Linked DNA regions of Posidoniimonas corsicana. The protein of the gene in region 1 interacts with the protein of each later gene in a pairwise test. Links are inferred from orthologs where the notes say so. Each region holds a gene or a part of one and is shown in the gene's direction. Other genes may lie near its edges.

The links.
Region 2: the proteins of KOR34_RS04450 (region 1) and rsfS interact in binary tests that used the Escherichia coli proteins (3 or more experiments, as listed by UniProt). The link is inferred for Posidoniimonas corsicana from one-to-one orthologs.

The regions. Positions count from the first base shown.
Region 1 is NZ_SIHJ01000001.1:1,180,624-1,187,725, reverse strand. The notes cover bases 2,290-5,194. They hold KOR34_RS04450 (ATP-binding protein), read left to right. Parts: upstream 2,290-3,138; coding sequence 3,139-4,251; downstream 4,252-5,194. Other genes in these bases: KOR34_RS04445 (DUF5682 family protein), read left to right, coding at 4,274-5,194; KOR34_RS27070 (DUF5691 domain-containing protein), read left to right, coding at 2,290-3,126. Outside these bases: KOR34_RS04460 (SWIM zinc finger family protein), read left to right, coding at 175-1,542; KOR34_RS27435 (DUF5691 domain-containing protein), read left to right, coding at 1,539-2,054; more of KOR34_RS27070, read left to right, coding at 1,972-2,289; more of KOR34_RS04445, read left to right, coding at 5,195-6,565; KOR34_RS04440 (VWA domain-containing protein), read left to right, coding at 6,562-7,102.
Region 2 is NZ_SIHJ01000001.1:2,130,950-2,137,865, reverse strand. The notes cover bases 4,198-6,916. They hold rsfS (ribosome silencing factor), read left to right. Parts: upstream 4,198-5,238; coding sequence 5,239-5,595; downstream 5,596-6,916. Other genes in these bases: argS (arginine--tRNA ligase), read left to right, coding at 5,675-6,916; bcp (thioredoxin-dependent thiol peroxidase), read right to left, coding at 4,444-4,926; KOR34_RS08125 (hypothetical protein), read right to left, coding at 4,198-4,330. In the rest of the region: KOR34_RS08140 (Coenzyme F420 hydrogenase/dehydrogenase, beta subunit C-terminal domain), read right to left, coding at 1-1,176; KOR34_RS08135 (lipopolysaccharide biosynthesis protein), read right to left, coding at 1,229-2,767; KOR34_RS08130 (hypothetical protein), read right to left, coding at 3,270-3,671; more of KOR34_RS08125, read right to left, coding at 3,914-4,197. UniProt on the Escherichia coli protein: Functions as a ribosomal silencing factor. Interacts with ribosomal protein uL14 (rplN), blocking formation of intersubunit bridge B8.

The DNA.
Region 1 (7,102 bases):
ACGGCTCGTTGGGGTACGCGGCCCCAGCCAAGTTCGCGGCGAGCAGCGTCTTGCAGTCTGGATTGTGAACCTGTTGTGGTGGCCTCACTGGATCACCCCTGACTTCTATATTGGCATGGCAAGAATTGAGCTCAAGATCGTGGCACGCCTACTCACGATCCGCTAAACTCCGGCATGGCCAACGGATGGACCAATCAGCAGGTGCTCGACCTCGCTCCCGACGCGGCGTCGGTGAAGGCCGGACGCAGTCAGTCGCAGGTTAGCAAGTGGCCTGTGCTTGGGGCGGCCGAGCGAGCGCTGTGGGGAGAGGTCAAGGGGAGCGGGAAGAAGCCTTACCAGGTCTGTGTTGATCTGCACGGCCCGGCCTTCAAGTGCAGCTGCCCCAGCCGCAAGTTTCCTTGCAAGCACTCGATCGGCCTCATGCTGATCTACGCGGATCAGGCGGATTGCCTGACCGAGGGGGAGGCGCCCGACTGGGTTGGTGGGTGGCTTACCGAGCGGGATCAGCGCGCCGAGAGGCAGGTCGCCAAGGCGCAGGCGGCGAGCGACAAGCCGGTTGACGAGAAGGCGCAGGCCAAGCGCGCAGCTAGACGCGAGGACCGAGTCCGATCGGGTGTTGAGCAACTCGGCGTGCTGCTCACCGACATCGCGCGGCAGGGCCTCGCCTGGGCACACGCGCAACCGTACAGCTTCTGGGACGGTGCCGCTTCGCGGCTTGTCGACGCCCAGGCGCCGGGCCTCGCGCGGCTCGTGCGGGAGTTGGGGGACGTGGCGGGATCGGGGGCTCGGTGGCAGCCGCGATTCTTGAGCCGACTCGGCCGTCTGCACCTAGCGGTGAACGCGTACGCTCGCCTGGATCGGCTGCCGGACGCTACCAAAGACGACCTGCGGACGATCATTGGTTGGACGGTCAGCAAAGAGCGGTTGGCGGGGCTGACCATTGAGTCGGGGCGATGGTGCGTCGCTGCGCAGCGTACCGAGCAGGAGGACCGACTAACGGTCCAGAAGACTTGGTTGGTTCGCGTTTCTGACGGACGACCGGCCCTGCTGCTCGATTTTACCGCCGCGGGGCAGCCCGCGACCGTAGCGCCGCCGGTCGGTTCATCGATTCAAGCCGACTTGACCTACTACCCGGGCACGCTGGGCGTCAGAGCCGTAATCGCATCGCAGCAAGTTGCTGCAAAGGCGGCGGAGTGGCCCGGATTGGATGGCGTGGAGCTGGTCCGCGAGCGATTCGCCGACGCGCTCGCCCTGAACCCGTGGCTCGAGCAACTGCCGGTATGCGTTGCGGGCGTGCGGTTGGCGCCGCCTGGTTCTGGGGACGGTAGGTGGAGCATCGTCGATCGGGATGGCGCCCTTTTGTCATTGGGGACGGGGCGTCGCGACTATTGGCCGCTTCTGTCGGCAAGCGGCGGTGGTGAGATGACGGTCTTCGGAGAGTGGGACGGCGATCGGCTATCGCCGCTAGCCGTCTGGACCGATGGCGTCTGCTACACCGTATCCGACCGGGCCCATCCGGCACCGATCGCGAGGGTGGCATGAACGCCGAAGGACATCCATCACGAGAGTGGGAGGCATTGGTGAGTGGGGCGGTCTTGGGCGCCGATCGATCGCTTGGCGTTGCGAGCGTCGGGGCGCGGGCGTGGATGGTGGCCTCACCAAGCGCAACCGAGCCGGCTGTGCGTCTCCTGAACGATGCGGCTACACTTAGCGTCTACGAAATCGCGGGCCGCGCCGGCGAATCGGTCCAGGCAGCTGCGCCAACGCTGCTGATCACCAGCGAACCGACATGCGGGAAGGAATCAGGGGCGTACCTGCAGTCTGTCTTATTCGGTGATCACGGTGAGGTGCTGCTGGAGTGGTGCAACGCAGCAATTGCGGCAGGGCTCTCAGCGCCGCCGGAGTCCGTGCCGGCACTGCTGGGCCGAGCGGCCAGCACTAGCGACCACGGACTGAGGACGGCGCTGGTTCATGTGTCAGGCGCCCGTGGCCGTTGGCTTGCGGAGCTCAACCCGGAATGGGGGGGGCACCCAAGTTGTCGAGGCGTCCGTTGAGGAGCTGATTGTAGTCTGGGAGGAGGGTGACAAGGGAGAACGCATTACAGCGCTCAAGGCCATCCGACGAACGGCTCCGGAAAAAGCCCGCGAGCTTGTCCAGGCGGTTTGGGACACAGAAACAGCCGCAGACCGGGCAGGATTCATGGGAGTCATGTCCCAAGGGGTGTCGCTTCAGGATGAGTCGTGGTTGGAAGCCCTGCTCGATGACCGATCGAAGCAGGTGCGGGCCGCGGTCACGCGGCTACTATCACTCATACCCGAATCGGGCATGGCCGAACGCATGGCCTGGCGAGTGGATTCGTGGATTGATCGGCCTCCGGCGAGAGGAAAGAAGCAGAAGGACTCGGCAACAATCGAGTTCATGCCTCCTGATGAGCTGGACCCGTCGGCTGTGAGGGACGGCTTGCAGATGAAGTCGGTCGGTGGGCTTGGCCCGAAAGCGGAGTTGCTGCGGGGTATAGCGTCCCGGGCGCCCTTGTCGGCGTGGGCGAACCGCGGTGGTGATGCGGCAGCGTGGCTCGACGCGGCAAGAAAAAGCGACTGGGCCGACGCTTTGTGTCGAGGGTGGATCGAGGCGGCCGCGCTGCAACGCCACGCGGAGTGGGCAGAGGCGGTCCTGTTGCGGTTGTTGGACGACGCAACCTCCCATGACGAATTGCAGCGGGCCCGGATTACTCAACTCATGGACGCCCTGCCCCGCGAGTCGGCGGAGCGCGTCACACTGAATGCCGTTGCGAACCGGGGGCTCGTCGAACGGCCGCGGGTTGTCGAAGCGGTGCTGAACGCCTGCGATTTTGGCTGGGGGGAAGAGCTGTCACGGGCGGTCGCCGGAGCGGTGCGCGACCGGCTCGCGGCAAAGGAGGCCGTCTACGATACCTTCTTGCGGCAGATTCTCCGACTGTCTGCTGTTCGTATCGATCCGAGTGTAACCGAGGAAGTTGGGCGGATGTGGACCGAGAGTCAGGACCACTGGTCGGCAAACCTTGGAGAATTGGTTCACGACGCGATTGGAACGGTGCGGCTGCGTCGTGACATGCTCGCGGCCCTCAAGAACTCACCAGCCCAATAGGAATCCAAGCACGTGGCGAAGAAAAAGGCGTCCCCCAAGAGCGACCACTCCTCAGTATTGCGTCGGCACGCAGAGGATCAATTCGCTGAGGAGCTCGCAGAGATCGCCAAGGTCGACGACCGGCAGCGGCCCCCAAATTGGCGGCTCTCGCCGTGGGCGGTTGTGACGTACCTGTTGGGTGAGCCTTTAGATAACGGGTTCCAGGTCTCCCCCAAGTACGTTGGCTCACGGCGGCTGATGGAGGTCGCTGTGGCGACGCTGGCGACCGACCGCGCGCTGCTGCTGCTGGGCGTGCCGGGCACCGCGAAGACCTGGGTGAGCGAACACCTAGCGGCGGCGATCAGCGGCGACTCGACGCTGTTAGTTCAAGGGACCGCGGGCACGGCCGAGGAGGCAATCCGATACGGGTGGAACTACGCGTTGCTGCTGGCCAAGGGGCCGACCAGCGAGGCGTTGGTTCCCTCGCCGGTGATGACGGCCATGCAGCGAGGGCAGATCGCGCGCGTCGAGGAGCTGACCCGCATGCCGTCCGACGTGCAGGACACGCTCATCACGGTGCTGTCGGAGAAGACGGTGCCGATCCCAGAACTCGGCGACGAGTGCCCTGCGGAGAAGGGGTTTAATGTCATCGCGACCGCCAACAACCGAGACAAGGGCGTCAACGAGTTGTCCAGCGCGTTGAAACGCCGGTTTAACACGGTCGTGCTCCCGCCGCCGAAGACCGCTGAAGAAGAGATTCAGATTGTTGAGCAGCGGGTGGCGTCGTTGGGCAGGGCGCTGGAGCTCCCGTCCGAAGCGGCGGCGATCGAGGAGATTAGGCGGGTGGTGACCGTTTTCCGCGAGCTTCGCGATGGCGCTACGGAAGACGGCAAGACCAAGCTAAAGTCGCCCAGCGGGACGCTTTCGACGGCTGAGGCAATCAGCGTCGTTAATAGCGGCGTCGCGTTAGCTGCTCACTTTGGTGAGGGACATCTAACCGCGACTGACGTCGCCTCCGGCCTGACTGGCGCCGTGGTGAAGGACCCGGTTCAGGACGTGATTGTGTGGCGCGAGTACTTGGAGACGGTCGTCAAGGAGCGGGACGGCTGGAAGGACCTGTACCGCGCCTGCCGCGAGCAGTTGTAGGCCAGGCGACAGGGAGGCTTGAGTGGCGTCAGACCGTGTCCATCTCCTTGGCATTCGACACCACGGGCCAGGCTCGGCCCGCAGCCTCCTTCGTGCGCTAGGCGAACTAGAACCCGATTGTGTGCTTATCGAAGGGCCGCCGGACGCCGACGCCCTGCTGCCGCTGGCATCGCGTGCAGAGCTAAGGCCGCCGGTAGCGCTGCTTGTCTACGAGTCGGCGAACCCGCGCAGGTCAGCCTTCTACCCGTTCGCTGAGTTCTCTCCCGAATGGCAGGCTGCGCGGTACGCGGTGGGACGTGACGTCGAGGTCCGCTTCATGGACCTCCCACAGGCGTATCAACTCGCCGAGGTCAGAACTGGTGGGAACGCCGAGTCGGAAGACGAACCGCCTGAGGGGGAGGCCCGGGCCAATTCCGACAGCGAGTCGGACGCCGGTGACCCGTCTGAGTTTGCCCTGCGCCGCGACCCTCTGGGGCAGCTGGCCGACGCCGCCGGTTACCCCGACGGCGAACGCTGGTGGGACGCGCTCATCGAGAGCCGCCGCAACGACGCAGGAGACGTTTTCTCCGCCGTGGCCGACGCAATGACGGCCCTCCGGGAAGGCGACTGTCTCAGGTCCGATCTCCGGGAGCGTCGACGTGAAGCATTCATGCGCAAGACGATTCGCGCCGCCATCAAAGACGGACGCGAACGGATAGCCGTGGTGTGCGGCGCATGGCACGTGCCGGCGCTCGATCCCAACTCGTGGCCACCGCTCAAGGACGACAACGCAGAGCTGAAGGGGCTGAGCAGGGTCAAGACGGAGGCCGCCTGGGCCCCGTGGACTTACCAACGGCTGGCGGTGGAATCGGGCTACGGCGCCGGCGTCGCTTCGCCCGCGTGGTATGAGCTGCTCTGGGAGTCGGCGGATTCGCTAGTCGGGACGCTTTGGATGACAAAGGCAGCCAGACTGATGCGTGACCGCGACCTCGACGCGTCATCGGCACAGGTCATCGAGGCCGTGCGTCTGGGCGAGACACTCGCCGCGCTGCGAGGTCGCACACTTGCCGGCCTCGACGAGCTTGAAGAGGCCGCACTGACCGTGCTATGCGGTGGCCAGCCCGCGCCGATGCGGGTGGTAAGAGACTCGCTGGTGATCGGGGACCGGCTCGGCGCCGTGCCAGATGACGCGCCGCAGGCGCCGCTGCAGAAAGACCTAGCCTCGCTCCAGAAACGACTGCGACTGCCCCCGCAAGCGAGTCGGAAGCAACGCGACCTCGACCTGCGAAAGCCAATGGACCGTGAGCGGAGCTGCCTGCTCCACCGGCTCAACCTGCTTGGGGTTCCCTGGGGCGAGGTTTCGGAGGGGGCTGTGCGTTCGCGAGGAACCTTTCACGAGCACTGGGTGCTCCAGTGGGTGCCCGAGTTTGCCGTCGGTTTGGTCGAGGCGTCCCGCTACGGAAGCACTGTGGCCGAGGCGGCCGCGGCCAAGACCATCGAGTCCGCATCGGAAACCACTACGCTGTCCGGCCTAACCTCGCTGCTGGGGGACGCCCTGCTGGCAGACCTTCCACGCGCAGCCCAGCAATTGATCAAGGCGATCCAGGAGCAGGCGGTCGCCAGCGGAGACGTGCAGCAACTGATGGCCGCGGCGCCACACCTGGCTCAGGTCAGCCGCTACGGCGACGTCCGTGAAACGGACGTGCGTCTAGTGTCTGACGTTCTGAGGGGGATTGTTGAACGCGTTTGCGTGGCGTTGCCGCCGGCGTGCTCGTCGCTCGACGACGAGGCGGCCGGCAAGATGTTAGCTCTGATTGGCGGCGTCGACGATGCGATGGCGATGCTCGACTCCGATGACCTCCGCGATGACTGGCGGGACTCGCTAAATCGCGTAGTGCAGCGCGAGTCTGCGCACCCGCTGTTGCGCGGGCGGGCCGCGCGCATCCGGCACGACGGCGACGCCGAGACGCCTGACGAGACTGCGCGGCTGATGGGGTTTGCGTTGTCTCGGGCGGCGGACCGCGTCGGCGCCGCGGCATGGATCGAGGGATTCCTTGGCGGCTCGGGACTGGTGCTGATCCACGATCAGGGGTTGTGGTCGCTAGTCGACGGCTGGGTGACCGGCCTTTCTGCTGATGAGTTCGGCGAGCTGCTGCCGCTGCTGCGGCGGACGTTCTCCGGCTTTCCCGTTGGCGAACGGCGGCAGATTGGGGAACGGGTCCTCCACGGCGTATCCACCAAATCCGCGGAGCCGCTTGGCGACTTCGACTTTGAGCGCGCCCGGCGGGTCCTGCCGTTGCTGGCGACGATCCTTGGCGGGGAGGAGACGAATTGAGCAGTCACGAAGAACGACTCCGACGCTGGCGGCTCATACTGGGTGGCGAGAACGCCGACGGCGTAGGCGTGACGCTCGGCAATATCGACGCGTCCGTTGACGCGGCTCTCAGTGCGCTGTACGACGCGCCGCGTCGGGGTGGGCTGGGGGGATCGGCTCCGAGCGTGCCACGTTGGCTGGGCGATATCCGGAAATACTTCCCGTCGTCGGTGGTGCGGGTGATGCAGCGTGACGCCCTGGATCGGCTTGGTCTGACGCAGATGCTTACCGAGCCGGAGACGCTCGAAGCCATCGAGGCGGACGTGCACCTAGTGGCCACGCTGTTGTCGCTGCACGGCGCCCTGCCCTCCAAAACCAAGGAGACCGCTCGTGTCGTCGTCGCGCGGGTGGTGGAGGAGCTGTTGCAGCGGCTCGAGAGCCCGATGCGAGACGCGGTCGCCGGTGCCCTGAACCGCGCGCTGAGAAACCGGCGGCCGCGTCACAACGAAATCGACTTGCCGCGGACGATCCGCGCCAACTTGAAACACTACCAGGCGG
Region 2 (6,916 bases), 950 kb from region 1 along the record:
CTGACGCAGCCACAATCGGTAGGCCAGCCCAAGGCGTCGGTGCCTGAAGCCGCCCGCCTGGGATCGCGCCACGTCGGCGGCGGCCAGGGGAGTGAACTGCAGCTTGCCGTCACGCACGCCCCGCTCGACGATCTCCCCGAGTCGGGCGTTGCGCACCACCACCACATTGGCGCCGCGTGCGTCGTCCTCGAAACCAGGCAGCCACGCGTCGCCGATGGAGATGTCGGCTGTCTCTCCGACGACGTCGTCGCACATGTCGCACGCAGGGTACTTGAAGAGGCCGATTCCCCAATCCTTGGTGACCAGTCCCTCCATCGGCCGCACCAGCTCCTCGCCGCTTCTCGTGCTGACGCGCACGCCGTACTGGCTGGCCTTCCGGCCCTCGAGCTTGTGCCGGAAGTCGATGCCCGCCAGCTCGCCCGGCGGAACGCCCATCTCCCAGGCGATCGCGTCGGCGAACGCCGCGCTCTTCAGGTGCCCACACACAATCGCGACGCAGTACGCGACCCGCGCGGCCAGCTCTTCATTCTCCAGGGCCAGCCGCCGCACCGCTTTGATGAAGCAGGGGATCCCCACCACCGCGTAGCGGCCGGGCGTGGCGATCATCTCCGCCAGCACCTGCGACATCTCAACCGGGTAGTAGCGGGACTTAGCGCCCTGCCGAACCTCGGCCGGGGTCCGTGAGATCGCGTAGGCAAACTTCGCATCGCCGTCGGATTGCGTTTGCTCCTTCACGTGCACCACGCCGTCGACCTCGCCCGAGCTCAGCAGCTGGGTCACGATCCAGCTCCCCATGCCGCCCGAGCTCCCACGGTCGCGGAAATCGCCTTCGGCGACAGCGCCGGCGTAGCAGGCGCGGTAGTAGCCGATCTGATCGTCCCGCGCCGTGGCGGGCGATCCGTAGAGGGACGCCGCGATCGCGTCCTCGTCCGGCCCGTCGCCGGAGAAGGGGCAGACCACGGCGAACTTGGGGTCGTCGGCGTCGGCGCCGATCGCCTGCAACTCGCCGTAGGGGTTCAGCTCGATATGGTGCAGCGTCGGCGATGCCGCCGCGCAGGCGCCGCAGCCGATGCAGCAGCCGCTGGCCACGACCTGCTGGCGTGTGACGGCCGCGGCGAGACCGCCGCTAGGCGACTCGCTCGGGGTGTGGTTCGGCGGTTGCTGCTTGTGATTCATGGCCCGGCCTCCGGATGCGCCGCGTCCGTTCCGCTCCCGCGAAGCGATGCGTCTACCGACTCCCCCCAGGCCAGATCCCGTGACGGAGCTTTGCTTGCGTCTGGCGGAGGCTCGCCGCCAGCTCCCGGGCCGCCGTCCTGCCTACCTCGGTGCTCAGCACCGCGATCGCCCACGCGACCGCTGCGCACCCGAGCGAGATCAGCAACAGCCGCACCGGCGGCGCTTGCGGGAGCGCAAGCCGGACGCCGCCGGTCACCAACGCCACCGCCAGCGGCGCGGGCGCCACTCTCCACATGAGGTTGACTAGGTCGCGTGCGCGAACCTGACCGGACCTGCCGATCATCCAGAAAGCCAGCGGCAGGCACGCCAGGTTGAAGACCAGGGCGTACGCCTTCGCCACCCCGACGGCGCCGAAGGGCGCCCCCGCCACAAACGAGCCGGCGACCAGCAGCGAGTGGATGCACCCCCACCGCAGCATCTCGCGGTCTCGCCCTTGGCTTATGAACAGCCATCCGACTGAGGCCGAGAGGGTCTGCCACAAGGCGGCCACCGACAGCCACTGCAGGATCGGCCCGGACGCGGCGAAGTCCTCGCCGAGATAGACAACCGCCACCCAGGGGGCGGCGACGCCGATGTAGGCCATCATCGGGCACGCAATCAGCAGGATCCGCTCCATCGTCCACGTGTACGCCCGCCGGTAGCGTTCGGGTTCTCCGGCGAGGCGGCTTAGTGCGGGCACCACCACGCCGGTCAGGGGGCTGTTGATCTGCTGCAGCGGGATCATCATCAGGCGGTACGCCCGGTCGTAGAAGCCGAGCGCAGCGCCTCCCCACCACCACCCGATGAGCAGGTTGTCGAGGTTCCGCGCGAAGTAGTTCACGAAGTTGAAGCCCGTCAGGTTGGCGCCGAACGTGACCAGGCCACCGGTTCCCGCTTCCCGTGCGGGCCACCCCGGCCGCCACGCGCAATACCACCACAGCAGCACCAGACGCACCGCCGCTGAGACCAGCGGGATGAGCACCAACGCCCAGTAGTCGAGTGCGGTGTCGCGGAACCGGAAGGCCCACCCGACCGCGGCGACCTGCGCCATCGCCATCGAGGCGACGTTGGCGACCGCCAACTCCTTGAACTGCATCGCCCGCCGCAGCAGCGCCTGGTGCTGGACTGCCAACCCGCTGAGCAGGTAGGAGAGCGCCAGCGCGCAGGTAATCGCGGTCAGCCTGGGCTCGCCGTAGAACCACGCGATCCCTGGCGCCAACGCCGCGACCACGACGGCGATGGCCAGGCCGAGCGCCGACGACAGCCAGAACAAGTTGGTGACCTGCCGGTGGGAGATCTGGTCGCGCTGGACGGTCGCCATCGACATCCCGGCGTCGACAAACATCGCGGCGAAGTTCGTGAAGAACGCCACCATCGCCAACAGGCCAAAGGCCGTCGGGTCGAGCAGCCTCGTCAGGATTGGGACCGCCGCGAGGCCAATGGCGATGCGAATCACCTGCCCGATGCCCGAGACAACCCCGCCCCGCACGGTCTTGCCCTTCAGGTCCTGGCGTATCGCGTCGCTGCAGAAGTAGTCGACTTGGCGGGGCACGTGCGAGGGCCGCGGGACAGCCAGATAGAGGGAAGTCGGGAGAAGCGGAGGGGCAGAAACTCCATGCTACACGACCCCCCAGGGGGCGACGAGTGATGGGGCTTGGGCCGCCGGCGGGAAACCTGGGCGGCGGCGCCGGCTGCAACGGTGAAACCGGATACACGGCGGCGGCCGGGCGCCGCGGGCGCCACCAACGGCGGCAATTTCAGGGCGGATTTAGCGGGAAACCGGCCACTATCTGCGGTCCAATAGGGGCAGGTGAGGGGGGATCCCTCGCGCTTTGGGGCCACGACCGACGCGTCAATCGATGATCGGTCGAGTCGCGTGCCCGTTTAGTCCCCTCTCACCACACCGACAGGACAAAACCCTCCTGCTGCCTATTTGGTCGTCTGCCGCAAGCAACCTCTGTGTAAGGACTTAGGGGAAACAGACCGGCTCTCTAAGGTGGGGTTTTGTCCGCTCCGGTGAGAAAATCGGACAAAACTCGGGGCCCGAAGACTGACTAGCCGCGTACGGTCAGCACGCGGCCGGCGGATTCGTACCAGCCGAGCTTGCTGAACAGCGTGCGGTCGAGCTGCACGTCGAGCTCGAACCGGCCAATGTGCGGGTCGTCGAGGGTCAGACGGACGAACCGGAAGGAGAGTGGCTGCTCGTGGTAGAAGCAGAACCCGCGCTCGCTGAGGTCCTTGCCCACCACCGTAAGCGATGGGCCGGCGGGCGGGCCGGGTCGGCCGCGGCCGAGGTCCACCAGCGGGGTCATCTTCATCAGGTAGGGGGCGGCCACCCGGGTCGCGCGGCGGCGATCGACCTGCGGGGTCAGCGCCCGGATGAGTCGCTGCCGGGCGGTGGGTGGGGCGTGCGCAACGTGCGCGGCGGCCGGGAGTGCGGCGTCGGTCGTCAGCATCGCGTGCCTGGGGTTCGAGGGAACCGGACAATGGTGGCGCGGCGGCCCGGGCGCAACGAAAAGCAGAGTGAGGGCCGCGAGGAGCAGAACCGGCGGACGGCGGGAGGGGTCCGCACGCAGCACCGTTGCTGAAGCGTAGCCCGCGGGGCGTGGTTGGCAAACGCCGTGGTGCGGATTGTCAGACGCGGGAGCACCGGCGGTCCGGCGGGACCGCCAGAAGCAGCACAACCCTACCCCGGTCCCTACTCGGGCACGGACATCAGCCACCAGGCGAGCAGCGGCATGGTCAGGGTGCCCAGCAGGATGGCGCCGACGTACAGCATGTCGGTGCGGCGGGCGGTGCGGTCGTAGACGATCTCGATCTGCCGTTGCTCGGTTGCGCGGCGGAGCTTGGGCGCGACGGCGGTCTTGGCGGTGTCGCTAGCGATCTGGTCGAGCAGGGTCGCCGGCGGGGTGGAGTCGCCCCAGTAGCCGGGCAGGTCGCGGGTCTCGGACGGGGGGATGGCCTCCTGGAACAGGTGCTCGGCGGGGCGGAGCGCCTCGGCGATCCGCCAGCAGTCCAGGCAGCCATCCAGGTGCTGCTGAACGTGGAAGTCCTCAGGCGATCCGGAAGGGAAGGGCCCGCGGGTCAGGACGTTGAAGACTTGGTCACAATTCATGAGAAGGCCCCCCGGCGTCACGGAGTTGCCGAGCCATACCAGATAAGAACAGCCTCCCGCCTAGCCCCCGAATCTACCGGATCGACACAACCGGCTGCTAGAGCGAAATGGCCTTATTTCGGCAGTTCGCCCAACGCGTCGAGGACCTGCTGATCGTGTCCATCCACCTTAACCCGTTTCCATACTTTGGCCACCTTGCCAGCCGCGTCAATCAGAAAGGTGCTTCGCTGGACGCCCATCGACTTCTTCCCGTACATGTTCTTCTCCCGCCAGGCGCCGTATTTCTCGGCGATCTTGTGGTCCGGGTCCGCGAGCAAGGGGAAATTCAGCTTGTACTTGTCGCGGAACTTCTCGTGACTCGCGACGTCGTCCGGGCTGACGCCGAGCACCACGGCCCCCAGCTTGGCGAGAGGCTTGGCTTGGTCGCGGAAGGCGCACGCCTCGCGGGTGCAGCCGGGGGTGTCGTCTTTGGGGTAGAAGTACAGCACCACGGGCTGGCCCTTCAGCGCGGTCAGCTGAACCTTTTCGCCCGCGTCGGATGTCAGTGTGAACGCTGGCGCTTTGTCGCCAGCCTCGACCCAGGGAGTGTCGCTCATGGGGTGTTTCCTTGCATATCAGAGCGGGATTCGTTCGTTGGGCCGCCGGCGCTGAGCCGGCCGGCTTCGTCACTAATGGATTCTAGCGGGGTGGCAACCGCCCGCGAGGCGCCCCGGGCCGGCCCCCAACCGGGTGGCGCCGCCGTGCCCAGCCCCGCTCGTTGCCGCTCAGAGGCGGCTCGCTGCCCGGCGGAACACGGGGTAAACTGGGCGATTCCACCCAGAGCTCGCCCCTCGCTACGCGACTGGAGCCCCGCCATTTCTGACGAACTATCCATCGAAGAATCCCAGCGCCGGAGCCTCGAGCTCGCGATGGCCGCCGCCAAGGCCGCCCACGACAACCGGGGGACGGACATCGTGCTGCTGGACATGCGCGAGCTGACGCCGGTGTTCGACTACTTCCTGCTGGTCACCGGCTCGAGCCGACGGCAGCTGCACGCGATCAGCGAAGAAATCGACCACGTGCTGGAGCACGACCTGGGCGACGCCCGTATGGGCATCGAGGGCTACCGTGAGAGCCGGTGGATCCTGCTGGACTACGGCAACCTGGTGGTGCACATGTTCGACGAAGAGGTCCGCGGCTTCTACGCCCTGGAGGAGCTCTGGTCCGGCGCCACGCGCGTGCCGCTGCCGTGGGACGAGCCCGCAGACGAGGCGGAAAAAGAATAGTAGAGCTTCCGTTCGCGGCGGGGCCGCAACGCTTCACGCGGCCGCCATGGGCATTTCGCCTCCTGCCAATTGCTGAGTCATGAATCTGCTTCGCGAAATCCGTACCCGCTTCTCGACGGCGCTCAAGCCGCTGGCTGACGATCCTGCGCCGCTGCTGGAGTTGATCCTGCCGAGCAAGGACGCCAAGTTCGGCGACTACCAGGCCAACTGCGCGATGCCCCTCGCCAAGCAGTTGGGCCGCAAGCCGCGCGAGGTGGCGGACGAGATCATCGGCCGGCTCGACCTGTCCGACATGTGCGACCCGCCGGAGGTGGCGGGCCCCGGGTTCATCAACCTGCGCGTGAAGGACGCCTACCTGCTCGAACAGCTCGCGGCCGCCAGCCGCGATGCCGAACGGCTGGGCGTGGAGCAGACCGATGCGCCGCGGACCATCGTGCTCGACTTCTCTTCGCCGAACGTCGCGAAGCCGATGCACGTGGGCCACATCCGCTCGACCGTCATCGGCGACGCGCTCGCCCGTGTGCTGCGGTTCCTCGGCGACCGGGTGATCACCGACAACCACATCGGCGACTGGGGCGCCCAGTTCGGCATGATCATCTACGGGTACAAGCACTTCGTCGACGAGGCGGCGCTCGCCAAGGCGATCGTTCCCGAGCTGACCCGGTTGTACAAACTGGTCAACCAGCTGATCGAGCACCACGACGCGCAGCGTCGCGGCATCCCCGACCTGCGGGCCAAGATCGCCGAACGCGAGGCCGGGCTCGCCGAGCTGGAAGCCGTCGAGCCGACCGGCGACAAGAAGGCCGACAAGCAGGCTGCCAAGAAGCTGAAGGCCGCTCAGGCGCAGCTCGCGGGGCTGCGGGGCGAGCTGGCCTCACTGGAAGAAAAAGTGGCCGCCGTGGAAGGCGACCCGAAGCTCGCCAAGCTGGCCGCCGACCACCCGAACATCGGCAAGGACGCCATCGGCGAGACCGCCAAGCTCCACGCCGGAGACGCCGAGAACCGCGACCTGTGGGACCGGTTCCTGCCCGCGTGCCTGGACGAGATCAACGCCACGTACGACCGGCTCGGCGTCACATTCGACCACACGCTCGGCGAGAGCTTCTACCAGCCGCTGCTGGCGAAGGTGGTCGACGACCTGGCCGCCAAGGGCCTGGCGACCGAGAGCGACGGCGCGATGTGCGTGTTCACCGAGGGCCACGAGGCGCCGTTCATCGTCCGTAAGCAGGACGGCGCGTTCCTCTATGCCACGACCGACCTGGCGACCATCCAGTACCGGATGAACGAGTGGGCGCCCGACGCGCTGCTGTACGTGGTGGAC